DNA from 3 places in the Sinanaerobacter sp. ZZT-01 genome. Region 3 is predicted to be linked to each of the others. Evidence: riboswitches for the same ligand, from Rfam matches in the RefSeq annotation. Region 3 holds a riboswitch; each other region holds the start of a gene.
The links. Region 3 has a riboswitch for cobalamin ahead of U5921_RS06235 (nitrogenase iron protein NifH). Riboswitches for the same ligand answer to the same signal wherever they lie in the genome.

Region 1 (5,876 bases), 790 kb from region 3:
AAAAGGAGGCGATACCATTGAAGAAGAATTTAAAGAATATTGATTTTTCAACTGTCTTACCATTTGTGGAACAGACAAACTATTTGCCCGGTCAAGTGGTGAGTAAGACTCTTGCTCAAAATGAAGCTGTTAGTCTCACATTATTTGCTTTTGACAAAGGAGAGGAAATCAGTACGCATGCTTCTGAAGGGGATGCATTAGTACTGCTCTTAGATGGTGCCGGAGAAGTGACCATAAATAACGAAACCTTTCAACTGAAAACGGGAGACTCAATCGTTATGCCGGCAGGTCAGCCACATTCTGTATATGCACCGGAACGTTTTAAAATGTTTTTAATCGTAGTATTTCCAAAAAGAGAGGAGAATTTAGAATGAAAGCAAAAGTTAACGAAGGCTGCATTGGGTGCGGTCTATGTGAAGGAATCTGCCCGGATGTATTTCGTATGGGGGCAGATGGTGTTGCAGAGGTGTACGGTGAGGTGACACCGGATCAGGAAGAGCGTGCGATAGAAGCAAAAGAGAGCTGTCCGGTTACAGTCATTGACGTAAAATAGAGTTGCGTATTGTAGGCGAATGATAAAAAAGTGGAAATGGGAATCAAGGATTCCCGTTTCCACTTTTTTAGGTGCAGAAAGGCTTGTTAAATCACATGGTATTCCTTTAATAATTTTTCGATTTCTGTTCCTTTAATTTTCTTTAGAATTTCTTTTAATGCAATTTTTTCTTTAAAACCAAGTTGCATTTCTGTTATTTTTTTCCCATCACGTAATTGTACCGAAGCTTTAAGAAGGTCACGAAGATCATAAACACTTCCCCAAACCTCAGGAACACCACGGTCAATGTCTAAAAGTGTGTAGACAGCTTCCATACCGGTACGGATGGAGTATTCCGTGGTAAAAATGGTGTCACGTGCTGTTTCAGCAAACTGACCGAGGAATGCAAAGTTGACGGCTTTTTCAGGGACAACCAAAGGACGATCTCCTTTTTCGCGAGGCATAAAGAAAGCGGTAACATACGGCATCATGCAAGGTATGGTGTTGGCACTTTTTTCAGAAAGCTCCGGGATTTCAGATTCCGGCACTCCTATGTGATAGAGCCATTCCATACAGATTTCTTTACCAGTGCATTCACGCATTGTTTTTTTGATGTAGTTGCCGGGCTTATTACTGAAAAGTCCGTAGACCCAGCCGACCAGCTGATCTTTCGGCTGCGAACGGAACTGTGGCTGGCGGTTAAAAGTCCAGCTCAAAAGCCAATTGGAGTCTTTCACGGTAACAATGCCTCCGGTCACGACTTTTCCGGAGAAAGGATCCCGTTTGCAGATTTTTTGTATATAAGGCGGAATCTTATCATCGAGAGTGGTAACGGTAGCACTCATCCAGTTGCTTTGTTCCGGATCATAACAAAATTTATTCGGATTTCCGAAAGAAGAATCTTGAGCAGCAATCTTACGCCACATATCCCATCCGCCGCCTTCTTTAATTTCCGTGTGGAAAGGTGCGGGCTCATTCTGACTGCCGAGGGAGGAATTTTCAACACACCCGCCATTGGTAATAAAGAGAAGGTCGTTTTCTGTGAGTTCAATGTTTTTTTCTTCGTCACCATGGTTGACTACAATACCTTTTGCTGCTTTTTTATCTGTATTTACATCAAATTTTACATTAATAACCTTCGTATCATATTGAAACTGAACATTATGAGATTCCAGATAGCGAATCATTGGCAGAATCATAGATTCGTACTGATTATATTTTGTAAAGCGCAGTGCAGTAAAATCGGGAAGCCCTCCCACATGGTGGATAAAACGTCTGAGATACAGTTTCATTTCAAGTGCAGAATGCCAGTTTTCAAATGCAAACATAGTGCGCCAGTATAACCAGAAATTAGAATTCAAAACTTCATCGCTGAAGTATTCGTCGATTCGTTTATTGTAAAGTTCGTCATCAGAAGTAAAGAACAGGTGCATGATTTCCATAGAACCCTTGTCCGAAAGGTCGAACTTTTTGTCTGTATGTGCATCTTCGCCGCAATGAACCGTTGCACGCATCAGAGAATAATTCGGGTCCTTTTTATTTAGCCAGTAGTATTCGTCTAAAACGCTGATTCCTTCTGTTTCAATCGAAGGAATGGAGCGGAACAAATCCCACATGCATTCGAAATGATTGTCCATCTCCCGTCCGCCACGCATAACGTAACCCAAATTTTCATAGAGATATCCGTCACATGCACCGCCTGGAATTGGATCTTTTTCTAGGATGTGCACCTGATCTCCTTTCATCTGTCCGTCACGGACAAGAAAACAAGCAGCTGCCAGTGCGGCAAGGCCGGAGCCTACAATGTAGGCTGATTTTTGGTCAACATTTTCTGGTTTTTGTGGGCGTGCAAACGCCTCATAATTACCGCTGGAATAATACATAATAAAGTTCACCTCCGTTTATTTTTAACTCTATTTTCATTTTAGCAAAATTAGCCAGTGAACGGAACAAAGAAATAAAGAAATCAGGGAATAAGTCCATTGTGAAAACTTTATTACAATGCAATGATAATGTGATAAGAATTTTGTTGACATAAGACCGAAATCAGATATAATGTAGTGGCAAGAATAGTTAAATAACGAATACCATCAAGGTGCCTCATGTGAGGAGAATAGGGAAGAGCGGTAAAAGCCGTCGCGGACCCACCACTGTAATTGATGACAAAGCCCACAAGCCACTGGATGTTTTATCCGGGAAGGGAGGGCGGCGGATGAATCATGAGCCAGGAGACCTGCCTTGATAGAGACAAGATAGAATAGGGAAATTCAGATTTTGTCATGTATACATATAGATTCCAAAAATGGGAGAATCTTTTAGTATTTTTTTACTAATGGGTTCTTTTTTTTATACCCATAGACACCTTTCTGGGGGTTTTCTATTCAATGATAAAAAAGAAAGGAGGTGAATTGTTTGTTTATGTCTGTATTCGGTCTTTTCATTGCTACGCTGATTCTAAGCTTAAAATCCGGTTTGATACTGGGAATGTCGCAAAGAAGTGCGAAGCAAATGGTACTTATTTCTCTTTCCTTTGCAATTTGCTTAGGAATTTTGGTTTTGCTCTTTGAGCCAATGCAAGGCATGATGGTTGATATATTAGATAAATATACCTTTGCAGGCTCTGTTCTAATGGCGCTTTTTTTAATTTATTTAGGAATAAATGGAGAGGAATGTAGTGCTTGTAGTGAAAGAAGCACTTATAAAAATAATATTATAGTTTTATTGCCCTGCCCGTTGTGTCTGATCGCATTGGCACTGACAGTGATTTTATTAGGCCCGCCTTTGAAATTGCCGCCCGCATGGCTGGGATGGGCGACCGCTGCTATCTTTTTTATCCTGCTGCTTCTCGTTTCTTTCGGGATAAGAAGGTTGATGAAAACAATATCCATTGATGCAGAATCCATCCTAAATACTTTTTTGCTGATTCTAGGTACCTTTACTTTATGCTGTGGCTTGTTTATTCCCAGTTTAGTTCAATCCATGGCGACACAATTTTCGCCGATTACCTTAGAATCGGGACGATGGACTTTAAGTGCAGTGGCAGGAATGGTTGCGTTACTCATAGCAGGTTATGTAAAACATACTTTTATTGAAAAAGAAGGAGAAAGAAACAAATGACAATTCCAGGTTCAGAGTATTTGACAAAGATAATTCATGCAGCATCACAGTGTTTATTAATCCCTGTGATTATAGGACTAATAATACTTTTGATTTATGGGTTAATGGAATTAGGGAGCTTTCTGGGGGAAAGAAGAACAAGAAAAAAGAGGAAATCCTTTCAATTACTAGAGACAGCAATTAATACAGAATCGGAATTCCCATGGCAGGGGAATCAGATAAAGCAAATCATAGAAAAGAGTTGCTTTAGTACAAGACAGACAAAGCTTGTAGGCGATTTATTAAAAGAATCCAAGCTTTCAAAAGAGGCAAAAGAACTCATCGCAAAAGACATTTTGGATCAGGAGGAAGCACAGCTTCGGCGCATTCTTAACAAAACAGATTTATTGGCGAAGGTTGGGCCAATATTGGGCTTAATGGGAACTCTAATTCCTTTGGGACCCGGATTGGCTGCGCTTGGTCAAGGTGATTTTGTTGGATTGTCGGAGGCAATCATCGTGGCATTTGATACGACCGTTGTCGGAATGCTCATCGGTGCGGTTGGTGCCCTTATCTCTAAAATACGCAATGCTTGGTACAATCAGGATTTGAATACGCTTGAAATGGTATTGAACTTGATCATTGGAGGTGATGAGCATGCTTGATCGAAGAGCGAAGCGAAACCGTTTGTGTGAAGAAGAGGTCGATCCGATAGCCGGGTTGGCAAATTTAGTCGACGTTATGCTGGTATTTTCCTGCGGCTTATTGGTAGCCTTGGTTATGAGCTGGAATTTGCAGGATATTCTTTTTCAGAAGGTGGATGTTGAAAAAGGGCGTCAGCTCGTTGAGGTACCAAAAATCGAACAAAGTGGCGGTGAAGGCTACAGTGAAATGGGTAAGGTGTACGAAGATCCCGAGACCGGAAAATTAATTCTGATCGAAGAGGTACCGGCTGGCAGTAAGCAATAGAGAAGTGAAAGGAGCAGAATCGTGATTTCAAGGACAGAACGAAAGAAGAAAGCATTTGCTTGGGTTGTATTATTTGCATTGCTGTTCAGCATATGCGTGCCGTTTGCAGCTGTATTTGCAGAGGAACCAAGGAGCACAAGCAGCGTAGAAGAGGAAAATGCGACGAAAGAAGACTCAGAATCGACAACCGGTGCGGCCATAACATATTCGCCGTTGGAAAGCGGAGACACGGTTAAGGTTACGATGATTTTAGGCAGTGCATCAACTTATGTACCGCAGTTAAGCAGTGCCTATGAGTTAATCAAAGAGACCGGTTATTCCTTAGACGTTAAGCTATACAGCACAAAGGCAGTGCGGGACTATCCCGATGTCATGAAAGAGAGGCTTGCTGAAACTGATGTTTTGATGCTGGAGATGATCGGGCAGGAAACAATGGATACGCTTTTAAAAATGATTCAAAGCGATTTAAAGGGCAAGTGTTTTATTACCAATACAACAGTGGTTTACGGAGAAAATGAGATTGATTACACGAAGTCGGATGAAATAAAAAAATATTTTACAAATACCGGCGTTGAAAACATGAGACGGCTGCTGCTGCTTTTGGGTACTTGGAGTGAAACTCCGCTGCAGGTATCCGAAGCGATTGAACCCATAGCTTCGCCCTTGCCGACCGACATAGGCTTTATCTACCATCCGCAGGCAAAGAAGCTTCCGTTTAATACAGACCGCCTGTCAGAGAAAATTTCAGAATTGGGTACAGATCCCCAAACATTGAAATTAATTTATGATTCCATTGTACAGGCATGTGCAACGATTACGGATGAAGAAGTTAAAGAGCTCGCTTTAAACTTGGGAAAGGCAACCTTGCAATTCACTGCCAATTTGTCAGATACAGAGCTGAATGAAGTTCTTTCTTTGGAAAGCAGTGGGACGGATGCTGAAATTATTGAGATTATAAATACCTCCAAGAATAAGGTGGCTGACTTGGAGGGTGTATTTGAAACACTGGACGGATATTTGGGCTGGTACAAAGGCTCGGGGAAGATGAAAAAAGATGGGCCTTGGGTCGGCGTGACGACGCAGAGAACCTGGTATGTTGCAGAGGACATTCAAATGCAGCTGGATTTGATTGATCGCATTGAAGCAAAGGACGGCAATGTCTTGTTTGCAATCCCCCCGACCTCCAGCAGCAACCGTGATAAATTTGTCCGTAAATTGTTCATGAAAGACGGGAAGAGTCAAGTTGACGTATTGATTACGGTTTTGGGTTTTAATTTTT
Region 2 (5,876 bases), 1.4 Mb from region 3:
AGAGAATTGTCTCCATCTAATGAAAAGATTTCTCGCATAAGCTCATCGATTTGAACAGACCAATCCTCATTGATCTGATTTTTTATAAAAAAGTCGACCACCGGAATCTGGATGTTTTCCAGCCCTTTCTTCTGCGCCTCACCATATACGAGAACGATATCCGGATCCAGTTTCAAAAGCTCTTCCACATTGGATTCGTAGCCTGTGAGAAAGGTTGTATTAATTTTTTTGTTGTTTGGCACCATGAGATCAAGAAGCTCCTGATTTGCGTCGTTAAAAGCGGTAGGGTGTACCCCGACCAGCTTCTTCGGGTCTTGTGCTGTACTGATATAGGTCGATAACAACGGCGGTGCGATGATAACTACGCGATCTATTTTTTCTGGTACCGGTATCTTTACTGTATTTCCTGCTAAATCGGTGATTGTCCTTTCAGCGTTATTACCGTCTTCCCCTAAAACATCTGTCTTCTTCTGTTGTCCCACACAGCCGGTAGCGGGCATTGCAACTAAAATCACTATGGCCAATAAAATAAGGATTCTTTTTTTCATTTTCTTTTAAACCTCCTGTTTTAATCTTCTACTTTTCCTGAAATGAACACATATATATCTTTATAAATCAATCAGCTTTCTTACAATATACGCGGCTCCTTTGATTCCCATCAATCCGGGCTGAGGAACCGTTATTCCTTCTAAGATCGGATGTGCGGTCTGAATTCTCCTCTTCTCATCTGCGAGCCTGCTGTGCAGTCCGTCTACCAGTACAAAGGTTCCGCTCTCTTCCAGCAGGTGCCGGTATTCTTCTTCTGTCACAGCTGCCTCCTCCTTTGGAGCGCTCCATGCACTTTTCAAATAAAGAACCGGTAAGCCTAGTTCCAAAGAAGCAAATGCAGTTAATCCCTTTACCGTTTCCGAATGCCCGCTTATAACGAGTTTTCTTACAGCTCCGTGTTCTATCTTCTGCTTCAGCTGTAAAATAAGTGATCTTAACGCTTCCATTTCTACGTTCACAGCCTTCCAATTCCCTTCTCTCCCGAGCTTTTCTTCCATTTCTTCAAGCCAGCTCTGTGTTCCGTCTAATCCATAAGGCCTTCCGTACACATACGGTGTTCCAAATTTTTTTTCGAGAGTCTGAGCCGCCGGCAAGGCTTCTTTGCGCAATACGACATTCAATGCGGATTTCCCCATCTTTTTACAGTCTTCTATCGATGCAGAAGCAGATAAGATACAATTTACCTTAAGCGCAAACGCTTTTTCCATCATGGCTGTGATTGCATCTGCTTCCGCTTTATGATTCAGTTCATCGGCACAGCATCCCAGAATATTGTAATTTTCTTTTTCACTTATCTTTTCTTCTGCAATCTCTGCGAGCATACTCAAAGCTTCTTCAACGCCTGTCGTCCAGATTCCGGAAAGTCCGCCCCCCTTGACAGAAAGAAGCTTGGCTTTTACCGACTGCTGAAACTCTCTGCATAAGCCCTCTATATCCATTCCGATGACGGCTCCTACGGAGGACTCCACCACAAATATATACTCAGGGGAATACATTTCATCTACCTCGACCAGTGTCTTTCGAAGCCTTTCGGCATTGCCCATGATGACGACATCTTCATCCATCATCGTGGTAAATATTTTGGCGTTTGCCTCTTCTCCGAAATACTTTAAGGATTCCAACAAGTATCTTGTAGTTCCTTCCGGTCCGAATTCAACCAAAACTAGATCTTTGATTCCGCTTAGTGTCCATAGGAGTCCCATTCGGTCGGACGGGACTGGATAGTTCTTATAAAGCTTCAAATGAATTCCCTCCTTCCAACTCCGGTCAAAGCGGATACTGCGTAAACGATGGCTTCGTAACCGAGCTTTCCGGGAGGAAGCAACATCTCAATTTGCTTGATTCCCCTATCAATCAAGCGTTCTGCATCGCCATGCCCTATGTAAATATCCGGTGCAAGTTCTTCCGTCAACGCAGCAGCCCCTTCTGGGTTTGCCACATAATTTACATATGGGTTCCACCCTCTTTGCAGTATTTTTTCTATCCTTTTGCTGCTGTTTTCACACAGTCTGTATGCATGGATAAGAAGCGGTTTCATTCCCATTTCTGCAAGAAACTCTGCTGCTTCAAAGGCATCCGGCGGTCTACCTCCGTTGATGAAAGACTTCCCTTGAAGAAGACGTCTGCCGTTATGGATTGCAGCTTTTGCCTCACGCTTCCGTCCGCAAAGTTCCTGCTCCATGGAAATGCCGAGGCACTTCTGCAATTTGTCATAACCGGCTCTTATATAATCCAAATCGAAAGAAGGCTCAAAGAGGACATATGGAATTCCAAAATGTTTTTCCATATAGTATGCAAGCTCACGCCCCACTTCGTTTGTCACAATATTGAGAGCCACAGATGGGGCTTTTTTAAGTTCTGAGGTACTGCAACGATCCGGAAGAATTCTTTGTATTGCAATCCCATGCGTTTGGAGCAGCTTTACCAATTCCGTATCTCTCAGAGAGCCATCCACAGCGGAGTGAAAGTTTCTTCCAAGAAGATTTACCGTTTTCGGCTGTTTCGGCTGTGCTTCCATTAAGCTTCCCAATGATTCCAAAGTGCGGGAAACGGCGACTCCGAATTCATTGCATTTATGGTCATAATGTGCAATGCGTACAGGAAGGACTGGGATTCCTGATAGTTTTTCGCCAGCTTTTGCAATGGCTTCCAAATCGTCTCCTATGATTTCCGGAACGCAGGTGCTCGCCAAGAAGATGCAATGGATGTCAGACTCCGCTGCAATGTCGCAAATTGCTTTTATGATAGCGCCATTCTCTCCAAAGGTAATATCCTGCTCTTCCATCGCACAGCAGTAAAACCGATCCCAGCCCGGGTCTATTGCATGGTAAATGCTGCTGTTTTTCGCATACCATGTACATTCGGGAGTTCCTACAATCAGAACGGCTCCATCCTGTATCAAGGGAGCACAGACAGAAACGCCGAAGGTGGGGCAAAAAACGCCGCAGGAGATGGCACTGCAATCGCCAAAGATATCCTTGCTGCTCTGAATTTCTGATAATCGTTTCAGTCGCATCGCTTCACCTCTATTCTTCAAGAAGCTTGAATGCCAAGCTTCGATATGCTTCTGCCTGTCTGCTTTCCGGGAATGCTTCGACGACCGTTTTATGTACCGCTTCTGCCTTTTGCACAGTCTGATCCCGTTCCACCGTAAAAAGCACTGTCGTCTCCATTTCGTCTGCTGCTTTTCTCACGATTTCTTCCTCGCCTTCAATGCCTTTTTTGTTCAAGATCAGACCTCCCATTTCGGCATAGCCTCTCGCACCGTATGAGCGAACCGCACTGGCAATATTACCTGCTGCATATAAGGACATCATCTCACCTGAGGTCACAACACAGACACGATCTGCATAGCCGTTCCGAATCGGCATTGCAAACCCGCCGCAAACCACGTCTCCCAGTACGTCATACAAGATGATATCCGGTCTGTAGATTTCATATGCCCTCAATTCTTCCAGCTTTTCAAATGCTGCAATAATTCCCCTTCCTGCACAACCGGTTCCGGGCATCGGTCCTCCTGCTTCGACGCAGATTACTTGAAAGCTTCCCTCAAAGGTAATATCCTCCAGTTTTGTCTTTTCCCCCTTTTCTCTTATGACATCGAGCACTGTGGGAATCCGTTGTCCTCCTGTCAAATTAACGGTTGAATCAGATTTGGGGTCGCATCCAATCTGCATCACTCGAATTCCTTCTCTGGAGAGTGCTGCGGAAACATTTGCTACCGTCGTTGACTTGCCGATTCCCCCTTTTCCGTATATTGCTATTTTTTTCATTGTAAGACCTCCTGCCTTGATTTTTGGGAACAACAAAGGACTGCCGCTGTCACTCCTGACAACTGCAGTCCCGTATTCTTCTGCTGAAGCTGATTGCTATACCGCTTGTCCGCCGTTTAGCAGTCTGCTGTATATAAACTTTGCGCGTCCCGTAAACACGCAGGACTTGCAAAAACCCATTCAGGCAGGTATTCTGGCTCAAGCATCAGCATTTTTCCAACCTTCCCGAATGACCGGTGGTATCTTTGAAAAAACTCCTCTTATACAGCGGCGGTACCGCGCAGGATTTTAACCTGCTTCCCTATTATGCCGGCTGTTTGCTGCGTCCGGCCACCTGAATTATGTCTATTATTTTATTTGTAAACCTAGTATACAACATATAAAAAAGCCTGTCAACTTGTAATCTGTAATTCAATTTTATAAGCTCCATTATCATAAATAAAAGTAAAATAGTGTGGTATTTCTTATTTACTCCATACCATGAAATATTCAAGCTCTCCCGTATTTTCATCCACTTGTTCTTTTTCAATTACAAAGTTTTCTCTCTGATAAAAATGGACGGCTTTTACATTCTTTTTATAAACGTTTAAACTAAGGGAAGCATAAAGCTCTTTTGCTTTTTCAAGCAATTGTTTGCCGAGTCCCTTCGACTGCATTTCCCCCGATACAAATATTCCGGCTATGTACCCATTATCAATTCCCACAAAAGCCTTAATTTCGTTCTCAATTTCGCAAACATAGAGTTCTGCACACGGAAGCATGCCCTTAACCAATTCAAAATTATTTCTCCAATAATCCTCAGCAATAAAATCGTGCGCGTGTATATTTGTATTTAACCATAGCTCCATTATTATTTCTAAATCTTCGTTTTTAAATTTTCTAATCATAGTAACCCCAATCTAATATAAAGTATCCCTTACTGCCATGTCTCATATCTCACAATTTCTTCTATCTTTTTTCTAGGCCGCTGCTTTGGCTTTTCGTCGCCATATCCCAGCGTAATGATTCCACACACATATTTATCCTCCGGAATATTTAAAATCGGTCGAACAGCCTCCTGCTCAAACCAAGCAGTCCAACAAGTAGATAAGCCCAGATTTTCTGCTTCAAGCAAAATATGTTCCATTGCAATGGCTGTATCTCTGATAATTTGCTTTAACTCCGGTTCAGAGCTGTTCTCATTCAGTGTAATATCGGTATCCATAGAAATTCGACTTCGAATATCTGCTACACATACAATAAAAATCGGTGCCGCCACCATCCATTCTTGTTGATGATCTGCCATAGCCAGCTTTTCCTTTGTCTCCTCTGCTTCAATAATAATAAATCTCCAAGGTTGCGTGTTGCTGCCGGAAGGTGCCAGTCTGGCACCTTCCAGTACTTGCATCAGTTTTTCCTTTTCCACCTTTTTATTTAAATAGTTACGAATGCTTCTTCTCTTTTCTATCTCCCTCATTCTTTTAATTTCCTTTACTTATCTTTATAATTTCATTATTATAACTCAAATTTACTCCAAAATACCAATATACTCTCTAACTTACAAAAAAGACTGCCAATCTTCAGCGTTTCTTTGGAAACATAAATGAATTGGCAGCCTTGTATCTTCTTTATGATCTTTGCTATGCTTTCAGGTCAATAGCTGATTCTGAATCAGATTGGCTTTCAGAAAAAGATACAGGGCAACCGCCTGCTTCCTGACTCTTTTTAGCTGCATTTCCCCATGCCTTATTGTATATTGAACACATCTCAATCCGACGTCCGGTTTCTGCTTTCGTATCAAACATAGTCCACCCATTATTGGAATAGGTTGCAACCATTTCTCCATTGCTATCATAAAATTCAATATAAGGACTGTCTATCCCTGAATCTTGGTATTTCACTTTACCATCCAATAATAATGCTAAGATGTCTAAAGGTTTATCTATATTGATCCTATTTTTATTTATCGCTCTTAAGCCTTGTGTGATAATTCCCTTTCTATCCGGAGATACTTCTGAAACATAACGTTTCAGAAGTTGATTAAACCCCTGTGATTCATTTTGAAACTTTCCTCTC
Region 3 (5,876 bases):
CAAGTGACTTAAGCTGCTCTGCTTCATCAGTTTGATAGTCCCAAATTATCATAACTTCCACGCCAATCTTTACGGCTTCCTCCATATTTATGGAAAAGTCACTCCCGATGCATGTAGTCGAAATATTCCCATATTCGGGATCCATGCTTTCTAAAAAATGTCCTTTATAAGCTTGCATAGCAGACGGATGAATCGTTTCCAAACGTTCTGAAGAGTTATCTATACAATAAATAACCGATGCCCAAGGAATAGGAAGGACACCTATTTTTTTAACTTCTATAGGAACTTCCACATGATTCCCCGCTGCGTCTACAATTACACGTGTTGTTTGACCTTGCTCTGAAGTTTTACTCTTGTTTCCACACCCATTTAATCCTAGAATTAAACAAATACTTAAAAATACTAAAAATACTTTTCCGAAACCTTTCTTCATCTAAATTCCTCCTCAACTTTATTTTAAATATCTCAATAAATATTTATAACCTTCGTTTCCAAGTAATTTGCAATTTGATTTGTTATATTTTCCGCTTAATGCTATATAAGGTACTTGTATGAATTTTACTTTACTATTTAAGAAAAAAGGCTTATAAATTGAATCACATATGCAAATATCTGCCCATTTCGCTGCCTTTTCAATTTTGATTTCATCATTATAGGGGATGCTTTCAATCAGTTTGCATCCAAAATCTTCTTTTAAGCAAGTTGCAATTTCATTGGAAATAAATTGTTCTCCAATAACGACAACTTTTTTGTTGAAACAAATATTATTTGTTATATTAGCTATGTAGTTCTTTTTTATTTCTGTAACATCTTTATTTAAAATTTTTTCTAATTCATTAAGCCATTTATATGTGCTTTGTCTCCCAACGGGAAGTCCCACTATATAAGGTATTTTATATTGATCCTCCATCCATCTGGCAAGCTCAATTCCTTCCTCAGACACTACCCAATTTAGAGTCTCCCCAAAGGAACTTCCTTGTCTTCCAATAACGGAGCTTTTAAAGCCTAACGCCTCAAGTATTTTTATATGCTCATTAAGCAAATCCAAAGAAGCCAAGTTTAATGGAGTATACCCTACTATGTTAATATGATCTGCTACTCTATTTCCCAAATCTAAAATTTGTTTCCCTACGATAAAAAGGGTTTTTGAAACACCATACTTGTATGTATGGAATCCATTCATCGGAATCGTTATACAATTTTCAACGTTCTCCTCAATGATTTTGTAATCTATTCCTAAAAAAGCCGTAACCGGAGTTCCCAATATTACTAACTTTTTTTCTTTATTTCTTGCATTATTTATTTCGTCAACAAGAAGGTCATTGATTCCTCTAGCTATATCAAGATCATTAAATTCAGTCTCTAAAAAATTAACATTCAAACGAGATTCATCAACCTGAGAAACAACTTTTCCACAGCTTCCCGGAGATAATAATAGAACTTCTACATTCCAATCAACTAAAGTTGAACATGCGCCAGAGAAGTCTGCTGCAATTGGAGGTAATCTATGCAAAAAATTTTTACTCATTTTCAAGCTCCTCCAATATATCTACTACTAATTTCTCTTCTTCTAAAGAAAAAAATTTTTGATTAATTAAATCAGATAATATTGATCTAATTTTTGCTTTCGGTTTTATTTTTCTTTTTTCCAATGGTCCTCTTTTAAATTGGATCACATAAGTTTTCGTATCTTGCTGCAATTCTTCAATGATATTGTCAAAATCCGAACCTATTAATAAGTCAAGGCAAGATAAATAGCAAATTAAAATTTTAGGCTCATCTATAAGCAGTTTATCTATAACTTTTTTTACGTCTTGCAAATGCATCCCCATAGTCAACTTTTTTTCATCTTCTACATACATATAAAAGTTATCTTGTTGATTTTGGCTCTGTGCAGCAAAATAAAGCTGTCTGACACAGGAAGGAGGGCCAACAGCTAAAACGACTGCCCCTGGAATACTCAATAAGTAATTGAGATTACTGATTTCAGACTCTGCCATGCACATTAATTTGATATTATTTCTACTCATAGCCTGTCCTCTTCAATAAGTCTTTGCATTTTCACATACATGAGATTTAGCCCGATTCTATCGATTTCTTCATCTTCAAGAGTTTTTGGTATAGTAGAGCTTTTGTTTTTTAAAAGTTTTTGAGCTAATTGTAAGAATTCATTCCTGGACTCACTTTCAAAATAAGCCTCTATAACAGTTTTTCTTTGACATTCTGCCTTTCTTATTTCATTGCTTTGCTTAATTGCGTGAATAATAGTCGTATTTGTTTTTCTGGCAAAATCATTCATTTGCCTGTTGCTTTCGTCTCCGCTACACCTATTGTGAATCATTCCACAGAGTAACTGTTTATTTGAAGAACAGTTCTGTAATCCTTTCATAATATTATTAGCTGCATATAACGACATCAATTCCGACGAACTGACTATATAAACCTGATCCACAAAATGTTTTCTCATAGGAATAGAGAATCCTCCGCATACCACGTCTCCTAAGACATCGTAAATAATTACATCCCAATTTTCTTCTAAAATTCCAAGCCGTTCTAGCTCATCTGCCATAATAGATATTCCCATTCCTGCGCAACCGGTTCCAGGTTTGGGTCCCCCTGCTTCAATGCATGAAATCCCCTTAAAGCCTGTAAATAAAATATCTTTTCTTTGTACTTGACTCTTCTCCGATAAGACATCTAAAACTGTCGGGATCTTAAATCCAATAAGGTTTCTTGTGGAATCAGCTTTTGGGTCGCATCCTATGTGTAAAACGCGTAATCCCATATCTCCAAATGCCGCTGAAACATTTGAAGCCACCGTAGATTTTCCTATACCCCCTTTCCCATAAAGGGCAATTCTTATGCATCGTTTGTTCATTTTTATATTCCTAACTCTTTCATATATTAATAAAATAAAAAAACCCCATACCTCTCGGATAGGAGTTTCTTATCTCATATTCTTAACATGAATATATATTTAATATATATTCAATATATAGAATTATAAAACAAATCAAAATTAAACTTTCCTAATAATCCGTTAGGTGGTTAATCTAAAGTCATTAAAGTATCCTGGCTTGGACTCTGCGCACGCTGCAACAACTTCCCAGAACTAAATTCCAGTGTTTATGTCTTTTTGCAGTGGCTCCTCCTTACAGTGGCGGTACCGCATCGGACTTTAACCGATTTCCATGTAATAACTTCCTATATTTTTTTTAATTATATCATGAGGTGTGACAAGATACAATCTATCTTTCCATAGATATTTCCTATTGCCCGCCATCAATTTTTTTGATAATATAATTTGCGTATGACTATACTAAAGGAAATAGGAGGGCGCATTTTTATGAGGTTACAATCCATGAAATATATTATAGAAACGTCTAAACATCAATCTTTTTCCGAGGCTTCAAAAGCTTTATTTATTTCTCAGTCAACATTGTCAACAGCTATAAAGTCAGTAGAAGAGAGTTTAGGTATCATTTTATTTCATCGCAATAATAGAGGTGTTACCCTTACATATGACGGAGAAGATTATTTAAAATACGCCAAAGAAATTGTTTATCAGTCTGAGCAATTAGAGCAACGCTATCAATCTAGAAAATACCTTCCTATGAGATTCTCGGTATCAACACAACGACTTCCTTTTGCTGTGAGATCCTTTACAAAATTAACGAGTGACTTAAACTTAGACACTTATGATATTGCTATTAGGGAATGCCCCACTTACTCCGTTATACACGATGTTGCCACTCATAGAAGTGAGCTTGGCATCCTTTCTATTCACAATTCATATATTAGCTCTATAAAAAAGGTTCTTGTGAGCTATAATTTATGCTTTAATGAAATCAGTCAATTAAAACCATACGTTTTTATTAACTCCTTACACCCCCTTGCTACAAAAAAAAGCATTTCTTTGGAGGATTTAGAACCATATCCCTTCGTTACATATGATCAAAAGATTGATCTCTCTCATTTTACAGAGGAAATACTTTTCTATAAACTATTAAATAGAAACATACATGTAAGTGATCGATGTACTAAAATTGCACTTGTCCGCAACTGCAATTGCTTTAGCATTGGCCCGGATTTAACAAATAGCAATGCTGATATATTTCATAAAGGCTTGGGAGAGATTTTAGCCATACCTTTAAAGAATTTTCCTGAGCCATTGCATCTTGGATATATTTCTTTGATTTCTCAACCTCTAAGCAAATTATCCAAACAATATTTAAGATATTTAGAATCTGATGTAAAGACGATTGCCAAATTATAATAAGGTGCCCTTATAACAACAGCTTTCACTAATGAAAGAAAGACATATGAAAAAATATATTTTATTTATAGCAGAAAGTCGAAGACACGGGAGGTCTTCGACTTTCTTTTTCATTATGATAAATTTATGAATGAATCATAGATTGATGGTAAGTTCATCATCCGGCCTTTTTATTTGCCGTTTCATTTAAATGCGAATACTTCTTTTCTGCAATTTCCAGCCACAAATCGGCACCTTGAATACCACAGTCATTTGGATTAAAAACTGGATCTAATCCATTTGATTTTTGCTTTTCGTAATCCTTTAAAACTTTCAATACAGGCTTTCTTAGCAGAATTAAGGCAATTAGATTCAACCAAGCTGACAATCCGACCCCAATATCTGCCATATTCCAGGCAACTGCGGCACTCTTCACGCTTCCGAAAATAATCATTCCTATTAGCATAAGCTTCATTATAAATGAAATGTATTTTAAATATCGGTTTTCTTTAAATAAATAGGCAACATTGGATTCTGTGTAGAAACTAAAAGATAGAAGTGTAGTAAATGCGAAGAAGAAAATCGCAAGGGCAATGAATGCAGAGCCAAACCCCGGAACCAGGGTATCAATGGCTGCTTGTGTATAACCGGTTCCTGCTTCGATACTTGGGAGGTTATGAATAACAAAGTTATTATCCATATCAACTACGTTGTATTGTCCGGTAGATAGAATCATCAGGGCAGTTGCAGTACATACAAACAGTGTATCGACATAAACAGAGAAGGATTGCGCCAATCCCTGCTTTGCAGGATGAGAAACTTCGGCCGCTGCTGCAGCTTGCGCACCGCTTCCCATGCCCGCCTCACTGGAATAAACTCCTCTTTTTACACCCCACATGATGGTTCCGCCGAATACTCCGCCAAAGGCTGCTTCCGCATTAAATGCACTTTTGAAAATCAAAGCAAACATAGACGGTATCTGCTGGTAATTTACAGCTAAGATCACCACTGTCAGTAGAATATACAAAGCTGCCATGAATGGAACGACAAGTTCCACAAATTTTCCAATTCGTTTCACTCCTCCAAAGACAATGATGGAAAATATAGCAGCCACACAAATTCCAGTAATCAAAGGATCAACACCAAACGCATTTTTTACGGAATCTGCAATGTTAAAGGCCTGAATAGTTGGCCCTGTAAATCCATTTGCTATGATGGCGGCAATTGCAAACAATACAGCAAAGAATTTTAATCCGGTTCCTTTTTGAATGTAATAAGCCGGACCGCCTCGGTACTCACCTCCAATTTCTTCTTTCCAAACCTGAGCTAATGTGGATTCTGCGAATGCAGCACCTGCTCCTAAAAATGCAATGACCCACATCCAAAAAACGGCTCCCGGTCCACCGAAGCAAATAGCAGTCGCCACACCAGCAATGTTTCCGACACCAATACGCCCTCCAAGAGCCATCGCAAAGCCTTGAAAAGATGATATTCCACTTTCAGAGCTTTTCCCTTGAAAGAGCTGGTAAATCATGTCTTTAATTAAACGAATCTGTGGAAACTTCATAAAAATAGAAAAATAAATACCGACGCCCATACATAGTGCGATGAATATCGTTCC

Region 1: linked by a shared signal. The riboswitch ahead of U5921_RS09965 (DUF2162 domain-containing protein) and the one ahead of U5921_RS06235 (nitrogenase iron protein NifH) in region 3 are both predicted to bind cobalamin.
Region 2: linked by a shared signal. The riboswitch ahead of U5921_RS13240 (nitrogenase iron protein NifH) and the one ahead of U5921_RS06235 (nitrogenase iron protein NifH) in region 3 are both predicted to bind cobalamin.

What each region holds. Positions count from the first base shown of each region.
Region 1 covers NZ_CP141728.1:2,068,963-2,074,838, forward strand. Annotated here, with positions in the region: gene U5921_RS09950 (cupin domain-containing protein) at 18-374, shown strand; gene U5921_RS09955 (ferredoxin) at 371-553, shown strand; gene U5921_RS09960 (oleate hydratase) at 640-2,415, opposite strand; cobalamin riboswitch at 2,609-2,788, shown strand; gene U5921_RS09965 (DUF2162 domain-containing protein) at 2,951-3,649, shown strand; gene U5921_RS09970 (MotA/TolQ/ExbB proton channel family protein) at 3,646-4,293, shown strand; gene U5921_RS09975 (DUF2149 domain-containing protein) at 4,286-4,597, shown strand; gene U5921_RS09980 (cobaltochelatase subunit CobN) at 4,619-5,876, shown strand, end outside.
Region 2 covers NZ_CP141728.1:2,725,591-2,731,466, reverse strand. Annotated here, with positions in the region: gene U5921_RS13255 (ABC transporter substrate-binding protein) at 1-548, opposite strand, end outside; gene U5921_RS13250 (nitrogenase component 1) at 609-1,790, opposite strand; gene U5921_RS13245 (nitrogenase component 1) at 1,787-3,064, opposite strand; gene U5921_RS13240 (nitrogenase iron protein NifH) at 3,075-3,821, opposite strand; cobalamin riboswitch at 3,987-4,174, opposite strand; gene U5921_RS13235 (GNAT family N-acetyltransferase) at 4,286-4,708, opposite strand; gene U5921_RS13230 (nitroreductase family protein) at 4,738-5,277, opposite strand; gene U5921_RS13225 (hypothetical protein) at 5,441-5,876, opposite strand, start outside.
Region 3 covers NZ_CP141728.1:1,278,353-1,284,228, forward strand. Annotated here, with positions in the region: gene U5921_RS06220 (ABC transporter substrate-binding protein) at 1-433, opposite strand, end outside; gene U5921_RS06225 (nitrogenase component 1) at 452-1,528, opposite strand; gene U5921_RS06230 (hypothetical protein) at 1,521-2,030, opposite strand; gene U5921_RS06235 (nitrogenase iron protein NifH) at 2,027-2,878, opposite strand; cobalamin riboswitch at 3,047-3,235, opposite strand; gene U5921_RS06240 (LysR family transcriptional regulator) at 3,362-4,276, shown strand; gene U5921_RS06245 (alanine/glycine:cation symporter family protein) at 4,434-5,876, opposite strand, start outside.